DNA from 2 places in the Paenibacillus sp. FSL K6-1122 genome. Region 2 is predicted to be linked to the other one. Evidence: a T-box and tRNA genes for the amino acid it is inferred to sense, from the RefSeq annotation. Region 2 holds a T-box; the other holds one or more tRNA genes.
The links. A T-box is a leader RNA that pairs with one kind of tRNA and senses whether it is charged. The one in region 2 lies ahead of NSQ20_RS25090 (valine--tRNA ligase), so its partner is inferred to be a tRNA-Val.

Region 1 (7,210 bases), 720 kb from region 2:
ATCTTCAATGGTTTGAAGCAGCCCCTCTACCGTTGCATTTTGGTACACGTAGCGTTTGAAATATGTCCTCATCAACTCGTCAAATTTCTCTTCACCGACGGAACGGTAAAGCTGATAGATCGCTTGTCGCCCCTTCTGATAATATACCAAACTTGCCAAATCCCCAGCTTCATCGTTTGTTGACGCAATCGCCATATCTACGGGCGCAGTATCAAACTGTATGGATCTGAACCCATTTAGCTTGTCTCCCTGTTTCTCGGCAAAATACACCATGGAGAAATCAGCAAAGCCTTCATCCAGAAAGGATTCTGTCTCCGAATTATTACCGATCAATGCATGGAACCACTGATGCGCTATTTCATGAACAAATGTTGTGTCTTCTTCTGGAACAGCACCATTTTGAATCTGTCCCATCTGGATGAGCCTCGCATACTCCACGGCAACGCCTTGTACATACGTCTCGACAATTCGGAACTCTGGATAGGGATACTTGCCATATTTCTCACTATAGAAATCGATGACCTTGAATGCCTGATTAATGTAGCGGTCAACTATCTTTTTCTTGGATGGATCATCGTTGTAATAATAGTATTCCACCGTCAGACCGTTACGAGTAACACTCTCCACTTGAAGGTTTGGGCTAGCAAAGAATACAAACTCCCTTGTGTTCTCGGCCACAGCAGAAACAACTTTACGACCATGTTCTATACTGATTTGAGTGGTGATCGTACCCGGCATGGCTACTTGATACTTATCAGGAACATTTAATTGAACTTCAAAGTCCGATGAGGTGTAATAATCGCTCTCAAATGTTTGACTATACGGTGCCTTGTTCCATTGATGCTTAACCTCGTCGTATACAGACATCACCGGGAACCAATGTGCACCATTGATCATGTCCTTGTAGTAGGAAACTCGCTGGGAGCCGTAGGGTATATTCAACTGAAACTCCAGTTGGAATGATACCGATTCACCTGGTTGTACGGGCTTCTTCAACTGCACGGTCAACGCTTGGTTTTCCTTATGGAAGTCCAGCGATTGGCTATCTGCGCTTACAGCCTGAATATCGATGCCACCCAGAAAGTCCTCCGCTGTCTTCTCCGGGTGATCTTCACTAATCTTCTCATTATGCTGTTGGTACATGCTCGCCTGTGTAGACTTGGAGAGGTTTGCATCAGCATATGTATGAAGAACCACCTGCTGGAGGGTATCCTTGCTTGTGTTGTGATACGTTACCTTCTCGCTCCCCTGGATCGTCATGTCCTTCTCATTCAGCCGAGCCTGAATTTGGTATTGAATTGGCGTCTGCTCTAGAGAGTCTTTTGGTGTGTTATATATCTTCGTAGATACAGGTGCTGGGCCTGCTTCCGCGGCAACAACCCCCATGTTGGCAAGTGGGCTTGTTGCCAGTATTAAAGCCAGTGTACCCGCGATCCCTACTCTGGCTAACTTTGATGTAAATGGACTTGAATAGTTCATAAGTTCTCTCCTTCTTCTGTTCTATGTTGACCTCAGAACCAAGTATAGAAGACGAACCTTACGCTGAATTTATGTTTTATTTAAGTTTTGTTTAAAAAGAGGAAGAGAAACTGAAACTATCGCAAATCGCATTCATGTCTGTATGTAAAAAAAGAAAAGAAGCCTTACAATGTAAGGCTTCTCATGTATGATCTGTAGTGGGCTCGAACCACTGACCCCTACCCTGTCAAGATAGTGCTCTCCCAGCTGAGCTAACAGATCATGATATATAATTGTTTCCCAATCAAGTAACAGTATCATATCAAGTAACCGTGTTCATTGTCAATGATTTATTTGGTTATAATTCACCCGAAATGGTGCACAATAAAGGAAAGATTACCATTTCTACAACGAGGTGAATTCCCTATGAGAAACATAACAAAACGGTCAAAATCTAATAAACATACATTTACCAAATGCTTCTTTCTCTTTGCTGGGCTTATGATTCTCATTACAACCGTCACTGGTTGCGGCTTGGAGAAGGATGAACATACGGTACAATTCCAACAATTACAACAGCCCAATGAAAATAGTGAGTCTCTGCCCGTCTGGCTGGACGTATACTCCAAATCTGTAATTCATGATGTGTATTCTCCGCGAGGAAGCAGTGAAGTCTTGCCGTGAAGGTTAACAGGTGAATTACTCATCTTCATCCCACTTGCGTGAGTATGCTTTCTTCGTAACGTAATACAACAGAGTAATCATTCCCGCCGACATTAGCAATGTAATTACCATGATGCCTGTCATGCCCATCACTACCCCCTCCTCTCCCAATATGTTCCAGACTTCACTATACAGGAAAAACATTTTTTTGTATAATTCAGTCTGATATGTCGCGCAAGAGCAGAAAGAAGGAATGGAATTGGCAGCTGAGATTAGTTATGTATCGACAGAAGAACAACTGGAGCAAGCCTTGGGAATTCGCCATCACGTTTTTGTAATCGAGCAACAGGTGCCTGCCGAGATTGAGATTGATCAATATGATGTCATCAGTCCGGATGTGCATCATGTATTGTTAAGTACGGATGGCCAAGCTGTAGCCACAGGACGTCTGATCTATTACAGCAAGGATACGGCCAAAATGCAGCGGATCGCTGTGCTTGAATCTCATCGTTCATTTGGTTATGGACGTGTGCTTCTGCTCGCGATGGAGGAGCTGGCACGTGAACTCGGCTTATCCTATTCTGTACTGGATGCGCAGTGTCAGGCACAGAAATTCTATGAAAAACTGGGTTATGGAGTGATTTCGGAAGAACCTTTTTATGATGCAGATATTCTGCATGTTCGTATGAGAAAGAGCTTGTAAAACCTCGACGTTGGCAGCTCTTATCAGCATATGGTGCATACTTCCGAGGAAATCGGATAGGCTAATCAGGTAGACAGATTCCTATCTCGTCATATAAGGAGAGTGTGACATCATGGATCAAACGACACGCGAGAGTTTCACAGCAGTACAGAAAAATGGTGACGGTGACCTGACAGCTTTTCAGACTTCAGCAGGACGCGTACTGGATTATCAGCAGGCACTTGCAGAAGTAAAAGCTGGTGCTATTGCCGGTGTGAATGTATTTAAAGGCAAGGATGGCGAAATGTACATTCGCGGAGATGCCGACGGTGACCCAACCAACAACCTGGACCAACTTCCCCATTTCTAAAATAGATGCACATGTCGTACATGTGACACAATAAGCGCCGATCCGGATATCCGGGTTGGCGTTTTCTTATTAGAATTAATAGTCCGTAAAATATTTTACGGAATCACCGGAAGGTTGGCTTTTGCGAATCGGCTGTTGTGCCTGTTCCCATGCCTGCAAAATCTGTATCCCTTCAAGACTAGATCGGTTCTCCCACGCGATGTGCCCGGTGCGTTCAAGCTCCAGCAATGAGTCATGAATGTAAGCTTTGCTTCGTCCCGTCTTGGTCTCCAGTTCATCCATACGCGGCAGCCTGCGCCGTTGTCCTGCATAGTTCACCATAATACGTAAAATCTTGCGTTCAAAGTCGTTCAGCATACTTCACCTCCCCATTCAGATCGGTAACAGGACGCCATGCCAGAATACCTTGCTCCAGAAATGTACGGGGCGAGCCTTCTTTTCCCGCTGATGCTCTAATCATCCCGCCACGTACACTGTTAATTCGAATCTGTCGCTGCGTAATCTGCCCTGCACGATCCATGTAGACAAGCTCCACCATCTGGCCAATATATTTCCCTAGCATAATCATCCCTCCGGTAAGAACGTTTGTTTGTATTTCATATTATATGCGAACATAAGTTCTTTATTCAATAGTAAAAAAAGGATTTTGTAAAATAAAAAAAACCAGACTTTCACCTTAATGATTAAGGCAGTCTGGTTCAACCCATAGTATAGCTAATATGAAAACATGGCTTGTAATGACCAAGTCCAGCGGATCAGTGTCGATCCGATTCGGAAAATTGTACTTTCTTTAATTGCTGTGTAGATGGATTAAAATCAACATTTACATAGACTGCGAATTGCTTGCCGTCTTTCGCACGAACCCATAGCTTGAACTGTTCCCGTGATTGATCTGCTGTTAGAGAGGTGCGACCGATATGCTTATAGTCCAAAATATCCACATTATACTTGGTCTGTGTTTCTTTGACCGCAATAATTCCCCACTTCGCATAATCAGGGATGGCGGCGCCTGTGCCTGATGTAATTCCGGCTAAACTCAGAACTACCGACATGACGGTAACGATGAGCATTCTCATTTCACTCACTCCTTGGGACAATATGTTTCTGTTATATTGCCCGTCCGGGTTTCATTTTACACGAATAAACGAAAGATCCAGGCCAGTGGCCGTAGGGAAAAAGGAACCACATGAACAAGTCGGTCAAACGAATCAGGAGGCTCCGTCCGGAAACTCATTCCCCAGTCACCCGAGAAAAAGTGTTGTTGTGTCTTCGGCTCCTCAGGACGATCCAACCCGTATTTCTTTTCAAGTAACTGCCGTGTTTCTTCATCCACCTGAACCTCATTCGTAACGACATATGCTGTGGCAAACTCGCTGCTTATGTACATCTGAATCATTAGAAACATCACAATCCCAACTATTTGTATCCAACGCTTGTTCATCTCTTACTCCTTTATGGATTCATGACTCTCTTCTCTTGTACGTGAAGACTCGTTTGAATGTTTGATTATACATAAATTTGACCGTATTGGAAATAACAAATGGGAGAAGAGTTGGGGCATGCGTTATGCGATGCTTAAGTCCCATTTGGTTGATTTTTTGTTTAAAAAACCCAATAGACGTGTAATAGGCCATGACAGAGTGACTCCACGATCTGAAACCCTACACGATCTGCAATACCAATATGAGGAGGCTACACCCGAATGTTCAAACGCTTGGATGAAATCCTGATTGAGATTCCCAATGTCGAGAAGCCAGATCCGAATGCTGCGGCAGCTATACAAGAATTACTCGGCGGCAAATTCGGAGAAATGTCAACGTTGAACAACTACCTCTATCAATCGTTTAATTTTCGATCCAAAGAAAAGCTGAAGCCCTTCTATGACCTCGTCATGAGCATTACGGCCGAAGAATTGGGTCATGTTGAGCTCGTGTCTCATGGCATCAATCACTGTCTGCGGGGTTCTACAGAATACAAAGAACCGGACGATACACCGCTGGGTTCGGTCAAAGACGCGCGTCTCTCCTATCACTATCTTGCAGGAGCTCAAGGTGCGATGCCATTCGACTCCATGGGCAACCCGTGGACGGGGGCGAATGTATTTAACAGCGGTAATCTGGTCGAGGATCTGCTGCATAACTTCTTCCTTGAATGTGGCGCTCGTACCCATAAGATGAAAGTATATGAGATGACGGATCACCCGGCAGCCCGGGAAGTGGTTGGTTTCCTACTGGTACGTGGCGGCGTGCATGTTGTCGCATATGCAAAAGCACTTGAGATTGCAACTGGCGTAAATGTGACCAAGCTGGTTCCCATTCCTTCACTGAACAACAAAGCCTTCAACGAGGCTCGCAAATATGAAGAAAAAGGGGTACACACCAAGCTGTATACCTATAGTGATAAAGATTTCAATACGATTGGACAGATCTGGAAAGGAACTCACCCGGAAGATGGACAACCTCTTGAAGTCATTCAAGGGATACCTGAAGGATTCCCGATTCCAGAAGCCCCTGCGGTCGAGGAAGAGTTCGCACCGGGCATCTCACAAGAAGACTTTAAGGAAATTGCACGTCGTCTGAAAATGGCGGGGAATATTGCGGATTAAGGAACATTTGTTTAACAGGTTCTTTCCCTATATATAGGTTTTTTAACTCTATGTTTAAGTGAAGCCCTCGAACCCTGCTGCTTAATGCAGAGAGGATTGGAGGGCTTTGTTATACTAAATTTATGATACAATTTTATGGTGCAAAATAAGTATGTTGTATGCACGTCATTTCCTGAGAACTTAGCTGTAAAAGTAAACCGGATCTCTGCTGACATCGTTAAACTTAGTTAAACTCCAACACCGATTCCTCACGCTGACTCATGACTTCAATTAACATGTTGGCACCCAGACGAAAACCTTGTGCAAACGCTGCTTCCGTATGCATGCCCTCACATCTGCCACACAAGTCAAATAACTGTTCAAGCTCACGGAATTCTTCATCGCTCAATCGATTCTTCCATTGCTCTGTCAGAGCTGCAATCTGCCGTCCTAACGCTTGGTATTCAGGATGTGTCGGCATCATCATCTCATCCGGTCGAAGTCGTCCATTATATAATGCTTCTAATATCGAATTCATTTGCATCCTCCTGTATATCAATTCGCACCTCACTTGAATGAACGTTCTACACATGGTAGGATATTTATGCAGTCGCTCATTTAAGTGATTGCGGGATAGGAAGCAGCGGTGTTCTTCGTCGGACTTACGCTGCTTTCTTTTTTTATTTTTGGAGTTCGTCGTAAATCTTCTCAATCCCTTTGCGAACGATGTCTGATCGATTCGTATTCAGCTTCTCAGCCGAAATATCGAGCTTGTTCATAATTTCCTGATCAACACGGATTTTGATCGTTTCGCTTTTGGGATTGTCAGACAGCGGACGTCCCATCTTCTTGGCGGACATTGCTTCACCTCACTTTTTGTGCCAACAATAATAGTATAGTTGTTGTTGGCACAAAAAGTCAACGCAAATAACCTGCCGATAAACAGCTTTTCTTCTCGGCAGGTTATTGCTTTTAGAACATAAAAACATAAAAACTGCTGTCTTGTGTAGCGACAATCACTGAATATATCCAACCATATTCCCTTGTTATGAGCTCTGCCCCTAAAGCCTCCGTGTTTCACATGCTATTTTTTTCTATATGCTTTATGTCCAGTTTAACCAACTTCAAAAAAGCTTCACTGTAATTTCTTCACGAAACGCTGGAATTCAAACTAAGTCATCGTAATACTTTTACCCTTTTCAAACTCTAGAAAAAATTGCATAATATAAATGTAATATGTTTCCATGCAAACAACCTCGACATTATTTCATTGCCACAACATAGTTCAATATAATCCATTACTCCTTTTAAAAGCGGAGCAGTAAGAGTAGGTCTTGTAATAGCATCAAAGTTATACAAGTATCTTCGACCGTAGTTTGTTTAAGATTTGGAATAATTCAGGATTCAATATCTTAATATGTAATAATGATAGGGGGAAATACTTTGATAACTA
Region 2 (7,210 bases):
CCCTAGCCCCGTCTCCCATACCACAACGTCAGGGTAACACTCCTCTGCATAGTACAGAAGCGCCAGAGCCGTGGACACCTCAAACATCGTGGGTGATCCAAGCGGAGTGGAGGCCATTTCCATGACCAGTGGATGTAATCGGTTCGAGAGCTTAAGCAGGATTTCTTCAGGAATATCCTCACCGTTGTATTGAAAACGGTTTGTAAACTTGGTGATATAAGGCGACGTAAAGGTACCCACATCATATCCAGCCTGAAGAAGCACTGACGTCAAAAAAGCGCAAGTCGAACCTTTGCCGTTCGTTCCCGCGACATGAATAAATTTGAGACGTTGGTGTGGATTGCCTAACATGGACATCAGACTCTCGATTCGTTCCAATCCAGGTCGGATGCCAAAAGGAATAAGGCCATTGATCCAGTCCACGGCCTCGTTGTACGTAAGTAAAGGAGCTGCTGCATCTGTCCCGTCTAATTCCGTCATCTGATTCACCTTCGGTCCCGAGTTTGAGTGAAAAAAGCGGCCGGATGGCATAATGGCTCTCCATCCGACCCACATATATTAACCTTTAAGTTCCTTGATTCGTGCAATCACTTTATCCCGTTTATTGGAATAATCGGCTTGTTTGGCGCGCTCTTCCTCAATAACTTTGGCAGGAGCTTTGGCTACAAAGCCTTCGTTCGCCAGCTTTTTCTCTACACGGAGAACTTCGCCCTCAAGGTTCTCCAACTCTTTCTCCAAACGAGCCACTTCCTGCTCGATATCAATAAGACCTGCGAGCGGCAAGTATAGTTCTGCCCCCGTAATGATCGCAGTCATTGCCTTATCCGGTGAGTTTAAATCCAGCCCACTATCGAACTCGGACGTATTACAGAAACGTTTGATGTAGTGACTGTTACGTGCAATGATGCTGGACGTCTCCGCACTATTTGCTTTGACCATCAGCTCGATCTTTTTGCTCATCGGCACGTTCACTTCTGCACGAATGTTTCGCACTGCACGAATGGTATCCATGAGCAGGTTCATCTCGGCAACAGCCTCTGGGTTCTCAAGAGCAGGATCATATTCCGGCCATGATGCCAACGTAATGGTCTCACCTTCATGCGGCAGATGCTGCCAGATCTCTTCGGAGATGTATGGCATAAACGGATGAATCAGGCGCATGGTTTGATCCAGCACATAAGCAAGCACGGATTGTGTTTTCTTCTTGGCAACCGGATCTTCCCCATAGAAGGACAGCTTAGCAAACTCAATGTACCAGTCACACAGGTCATCCCAGATAAAGTTATACAACACACGACCCGTTTCCCCAAATTCATACGCTTCGATTAGACGCGTAATATCGCGGGAAGTTTCGTTCAGACGGTGCAAAATCCAATAATCCGCTGTACCAAGCTCTCCGCTGATGTCACGTTCCTCATAGGTGAATCCTTCCAGATTCATCAATGCAAAGCGCGAAGCATTCCAGATCTTGTTGGCAAAGTTACGAGCCTGCTCCACCCGTTCCCAACGGAAACGCAGATCCTGACCTGGCGTGCTGCTGGTTGAGATCATGTAACGCATCGCATCTGCGCCGTATTTCTCAATCACATCTAACGGATCTACACCGTTGCCTAATGATTTGGACATTTTGCGTCCATCTGCGTCACGAACAAGACCATGCATCAGCACATCCTTGAACGGAATCTCATCGGTGAATTCCAATGCAGTGAAGATCATACGTGCAACCCAGAAATATATGATGTCATACCCTGTCACAAGTACACTTGTCGGATAATAACGTTGCAGATCTTCCGTATCTTCCGGCCAGCCCAATGTGGAGAACGGCCATAAGCCGGAGCTAAACCAAGTATCGAGTACGTCTTCGTCCTGTCTGAGCTTGCGTCCAGCATTCTCTGGCAGTGTCGTCGGATCTTCAGCAGATACGATGATTTCACCCGTTTCTTCATCATACCAGGCAGGAATACGATGTCCCCACCACAGTTGACGGGAAATACACCAGTCACGAACGTTCTCGATCCAGTTCAGATAGGTTTTCTCAAAACGATCTGGAACGAAATTAACCCCTTCGCCGCTCTGTTGTTTCTTGATCGCTCTCTCTGCAAGTGGCTTCATCTCAACGAACCACTGTGTAGACAGATACGGCTCAACAACAGCTCCGGTACGCTCACTGTGTCCAACCTGATGCGTGTGATCCTCAATGTTGATCAATACGCCCTGCTCTTTCAAGTCAGCAACAATCTGCTTGCGGCAGTCACTGCGGTCCAGTCCCTGATACTTGCCTGCCTCAGCATTCATTGTGCCGCTCTCATCCATTACCGTAATCTGAGGCAGATCATGACGAAGACCTACTTCAAAGTCATTTGGATCATGCGCAGGCGTGATTTTAACTGCACCACTTCCAAACTCTTTATCCACATAATCATCAGCGATAATTGGAATTTCGCGTCCAATGATAGGCAGTACAAGTACTTTACCAATCATATCTGCATAACGCTCATCTTTCGGATGAACAGCAACCGCTGTATCACCCAGCATCGTTTCAGGACGCGTTGTTGCCACTGTAACGTAGCCACTTCCGTCTTTGAGCGGGTACCGCAGATGGTACAGGTGACCCTGAACCTCTTTATATTCAACCTCAATGTCGGACAGAGCTGTCCGGTTCACCGGGTCCCAGTTAATGATGCGTTTGCCTCGGTAAATAAGGCCTTTTTCATACAGTTGAACAAATACTTTGCGAACCGCTTGGGACAGACCTTCATCCAGCGTAAAACGTTCACGTGAGTAATCAAGCGACAATCCCATTTTGCCCCATTGTTGACGAATGGTAGTGGCATATTGATCTTTCCAGTCCCATACTTTCTCCAGAAACTTGTCACGTCCCAGATCATAACGAGTCAGACCTTCTTCACGCAGCTTCTGCTCCACTTTGGTTTGAGTAGCAATACCTGCATGGTCGGAACCCGGAAGCCACAGTGCGTCATAACCTTGCATCCGTTTGGTGCGGATCAGAATATCCTGCAGTGTAAAATCGAGCGCATGCCCAATGTGCAGCATCCCGGTCACATTTGGGGGTGGAATTACAATTGTATACGGCTCTGCATCTTTACGTTGACCGGCTTTGAAATATCCACGCTCCATCCAGGTGGAGTACCATTTATCCTCTGCCGCCTTAGGATCGTAAGTGGTTGGCATTTCTGTTGCAGCTGATTTTTTTTCCTCAGACATGTGTCATTCCTCCGTTACTTCATCATCTTCGCCAAAAAAACAAAAAAAACCTTTCATCCATCAAAGGACGAAAGGTTAGCTTTCGCGGTACCACCTTTGTTTCACGCCTACAGCAAGATAGACTTCACCCTCTGTACATGACGTGACACTTCAAGCAGATAACGGCTGCTACCGGCCCATCCTACCTCAGAAATAAATGACGATGAATCTCACTCATCCCTTGTATTCAAACAGGCAACTCCCGGGCGACTTCGATCAGTTGGTTCCTGCGGAATCTCACAGCGTTGCAATTCCACTCTCTGAAAGGTCATACTGTCTACTACTCCCGTTCCACGTTGTTCTTCAAAAAACCTACACACATCATACCTTGCTCGTGCGCGATAGTCAACCTGACAACAGCGGATAAAGAGCGCTGGAATGCAGGTTTAGGACGAATCATACAAAAACCCGCAATCCTCAAGGGGATCACGGGTCGTAACGAAGGCTTTAACTACGGATTAAGGGATGTACAATATCTGACCTTCTTCCACAACCTGCTCAGATAATCGGTTATACAACTGAAGTTCCCTCGTGCTCAATTGATATCGATCTGCAATGGCATCCAGTGTATCTTCTCGCTGAACGATGCACAGTTTCACCTTGCGGAATGGGGTCTGGTCCACGATCGTTCCCAGGAACAGGTTCTTCCATTCCACATCATCAGCTGGATACGTTTCTTCCTGTACTACACCCGCAGGAACCTCATCGCCTCGCTCCACTTCAGCATCGCGTGCCGCTCTACCGGAGGATAACAAGGAAGAGATACCTACGCCCTCTTCTTGCCGTGGTGCGGATTCTTTTTTGCTGCCAAAAGCAACCTTCAGCTCCGGCTTGTCTTCCGTCTCAGCCACAGGTTCAGGAACAAATGCTTCGTTCTGTACAAACTCGTCTACCCCAGTCGCTTCAAAAGACGGCCGATCTTCCTCAGCGTTGCCTGGTTCGGACGAAGCAAATACACCTTGCCAGTTCTCCGCCTGTGATTCAACCGGGACATCGGCAACTGCCTGATTCTCCTGCTGAGGTACAGATCTCGCTGATTCGAAGTGCCATACCTCTGGTGCGTCCGGTACATCCTGTGCTGCCAACTCATTAGATGATTGAGCAGTAGGCTCTGAGACTGCTTGATCTGCACTTCTCGAGTTCGGAGGCAATGCATCCACAGAAGGCTCGGACCAACCCGAAGACTCATCTTCCAGAGGCAGCAATGGTTCCGACTCAGGGTAAGAAGCTAATCGATCTGCGGTCTCAGCCATAAATGACGAGATCGGAGAAGGTTCGCTGTATTGCTCATGAGATGCCAATTCATCTCCATTCGCTGTCAGAGATGCGGGATCTTCGTTTGCATCAGGTTGTCTGTTTTCGTTAGCGTACTCCGCACTTTGCTCCTCAGGTTGAAGTGGCTCGGCCGATGACGAATTCGCATATTCCTGCTGCCATTCTTCGCTATTCCTTAATGTCTCTTCCCTTATGGACAGGTCAGCGAATTCCGGAGCACCGTATGCAAGTTCTGCTGCATTCGCAAGTCTCTCTTCCTCACTCCGCTGGAGCAGGTACTCTTGTGCAAATGTGTTGGGGTCGCTGCCTGTCTGTGCTGCTTCATCGGAACGGTTGGATTGCTGAGCATCAGGTGAATGAACAACTGTAAACTCATCAGCTGACCACACTTGTGGCTCTTCAACAGGAAAACCTTCGATACCTCGCAGCGACAACACGCCTGTAATGTTCAGACTGCGATTGGATAACAGATCCACGTCAAAATTTTCGATCTCGATGGAAATATCTTCAATCGATCTGACCCGGTTCAGCGGCACTGTGATCTCCACGGGAATGAAATGTTTGAGCTCCTCTGAAGCCTCATTTTCTCCTCTGTACGCACCTGTAAGTAAAAGATGCCCTCTTAATGTGGCATGATCATCCTGCCCTATGACTTGAATGCGTGGGTATAGTTCAATCTCCTCCAATTCCTCAATCGCAGGAACTCCCTCAGACAAATGAACGCGCTCATAAATATCGAACCGCAAACCATAAGGTTGATTCAACAAAGGTGGCGTCCTCCTTTCGGCATATGTTCACCATGATCCTTCTCATGGGACTGATCCATGGTCCAAATCCTTCGTTACCCCATCTATATGCCTTGAATGAGAGGAGCATGCCACCTTTTGAAAAACCTTGCTATATATGTTCAACTCATGGTTATTTACACTGTCACTCCAATGACAGAACAACCTTCTGATCGCTGTTATCCCCAGATTTTTTTCATTCCTTTTTATAAAGGGAAAATCCGGGGATAGCTTAGGCTTCCGAAGTAGCTTTCTTTCCAGAAAGCTTTTAGGCGAACGCTTTACTTCTTCTGGTTGTTTCTGTCCTTTCCGTTTTCGTGTAAATAGTTAGTCGAACTTATATAGTGTATTAATAATTTTGACGCTCACGCTCTGCCAATTGTGTGAAGTCGGATGGCCAAGGGTCGTTCACTTCAATCATCGCTCCGGTTAACGGATGACTAAACTTAAGCATCTCTCCGTGAAGTGCTTGTCGCCCAATGGCATCCGCTCTACCACCATACAACGAATCACCAATGAGCGGGTGTCCCGCGTAACTCAGGTGTACACGAATTTGGTGTGTGCGTCCTGTATCCAGCTTTAATCGTACAAGGGTTGCTCTTTCCCACACTTCGACGGTCTCCACATGAGTAACAGCTTCCTGTCCACCTTCCGAGACACGTCTGCGCTGCTTGTGATGTCTATCCTTGCCAATCGGAGCATCAATTTTGTGGAGTTCAAGGGGAATTTGTCCACCTGCAATAGCTACATAATGGCGACCAATCTCTTTGCGACGCATCGCTTCATCCAATTTGGCGAGGGCAAAAGCATTTTTGGCATACAGGACAGGTCCGGTTGTATCCTCATCCAGTCGATGAACATGGCGTACGCTTGCCTGAATTCCGTTCATTTCATAATAAGAGGCAACCACATGATCCAGCGTGATGGCCTGATTGGCACGGTTTCCATCTGGATGCAGTTTCATGCCTGCCGGTTTGTGCATAACCAGACAGAAATCATCCTCATACAATACATCCACATCAGCCCAGCGTGGCTCAACATCGATTGGCTGGGACGCAAAAAGGGCCAGCCGAAGCCGGTCCCCTGCAAGTTGTATTCCTTGGTTTGCTTTTAACTGACGGAGCAGTTTCTCCGAAAACTGAAGTTCAGACAATAACCATTGCTCTGCGGCCATCGGTTTGTCCGAACTGCCTGTGACGGCTTTCCCTGGCATCAGCTCAAGCCATTCCCCGCGGCGTTTCCAACTTTTGATGGTCATAGCGATTGAAGAGCTTTACGATTCGCCTCAATCGTATCGTCAATATCCTGCTCCGTGTGCACACCAGAGACAAACATACCTTCGTATTGCGAAGGCGCAACACTCACACCTTGATCAATCATGGCCGCAAAATAACGACGGAATTGATCCAGATTGCTTTCTTTGGCAATATCATAATTGGTTACTGGAACGGCACTGAAGAATGGACAAACCATGGAACCCACACGGTTAATGGTTATCGCAACACCCGTCTCAGCTGCATTTTTCTCGAATCCGGCTTGCAGACGTGCAGACAATGTCTCCAGACGGTCATAGACCTCTGGTGTTAACAATTTGAGCGTGGTATACCCTGCTGCCATAGCCAGCGGATTTCCGCTCAGTGTACCTGCCTGATAGATCGGTCCTGTTGGAGCAATCTGTTCCATCAGATCCCGACGGCCACCATAAGCACCAACCGGGAGGCCGCCACCGATAACTTTACCCAGACAAGTCAGGTCAGGTGTAACCCCATATCGACCCTGAGCACAGTTCAACCCGACACGGAAACCGGTCATGACTTCGTCAAAAATAAGCAGGCTGCCATATTGGGTCGTCAAACTGCGCAGGCCTTCAAGGAAACCGGAAGCCG

Region 1: it has a tRNA-Val gene. The T-box ahead of NSQ20_RS25090 (valine--tRNA ligase) is inferred to sense a tRNA for this amino acid. The anticodon was not compared.

What each region holds. Positions count from the first base shown of each region.
Region 1 is NZ_CP150272.1:4,872,149-4,879,358, forward strand. It holds gene NSQ20_RS21900 (M1 family metallopeptidase) at 1-1,479, opposite strand, end outside; tRNA gene NSQ20_RS21905 (tRNA-Val) at 1,668-1,740, opposite strand; gene NSQ20_RS21910 (hypothetical protein) at 1,885-2,142, shown strand; gene NSQ20_RS21915 (GNAT family N-acetyltransferase) at 2,381-2,824, shown strand; gene NSQ20_RS21920 (DUF3892 domain-containing protein) at 2,937-3,173, shown strand; gene NSQ20_RS21925 (hypothetical protein) at 3,249-3,530, opposite strand; gene NSQ20_RS21930 (hypothetical protein) at 3,514-3,735, opposite strand; gene NSQ20_RS21935 (DUF3889 domain-containing protein) at 3,929-4,249, opposite strand; gene NSQ20_RS21940 (hypothetical protein) at 4,306-4,614, opposite strand; gene NSQ20_RS21945 (manganese catalase family protein) at 4,876-5,778, shown strand; gene NSQ20_RS21950 (DUF6809 family protein) at 6,002-6,295, opposite strand; gene NSQ20_RS21955 (ribbon-helix-helix protein, CopG family) at 6,438-6,617, opposite strand; gene NSQ20_RS21960 (SIR2 family protein) at 7,201-7,210, shown strand, end outside.
Region 2 is NZ_CP150272.1:5,591,852-5,599,061, forward strand. It holds gene NSQ20_RS25085 (folylpolyglutamate synthase/dihydrofolate synthase family protein) at 1-480, opposite strand, end outside; gene NSQ20_RS25090 (valine--tRNA ligase) at 559-3,225, opposite strand; T-box leader at 3,286-3,567, opposite strand; gene NSQ20_RS25095 (LysM peptidoglycan-binding domain-containing protein) at 3,723-5,306, opposite strand; gene NSQ20_RS25100 (RluA family pseudouridine synthase) at 5,674-6,582, opposite strand; gene hemL (glutamate-1-semialdehyde 2,1-aminomutase) at 6,579-7,210, opposite strand, start outside.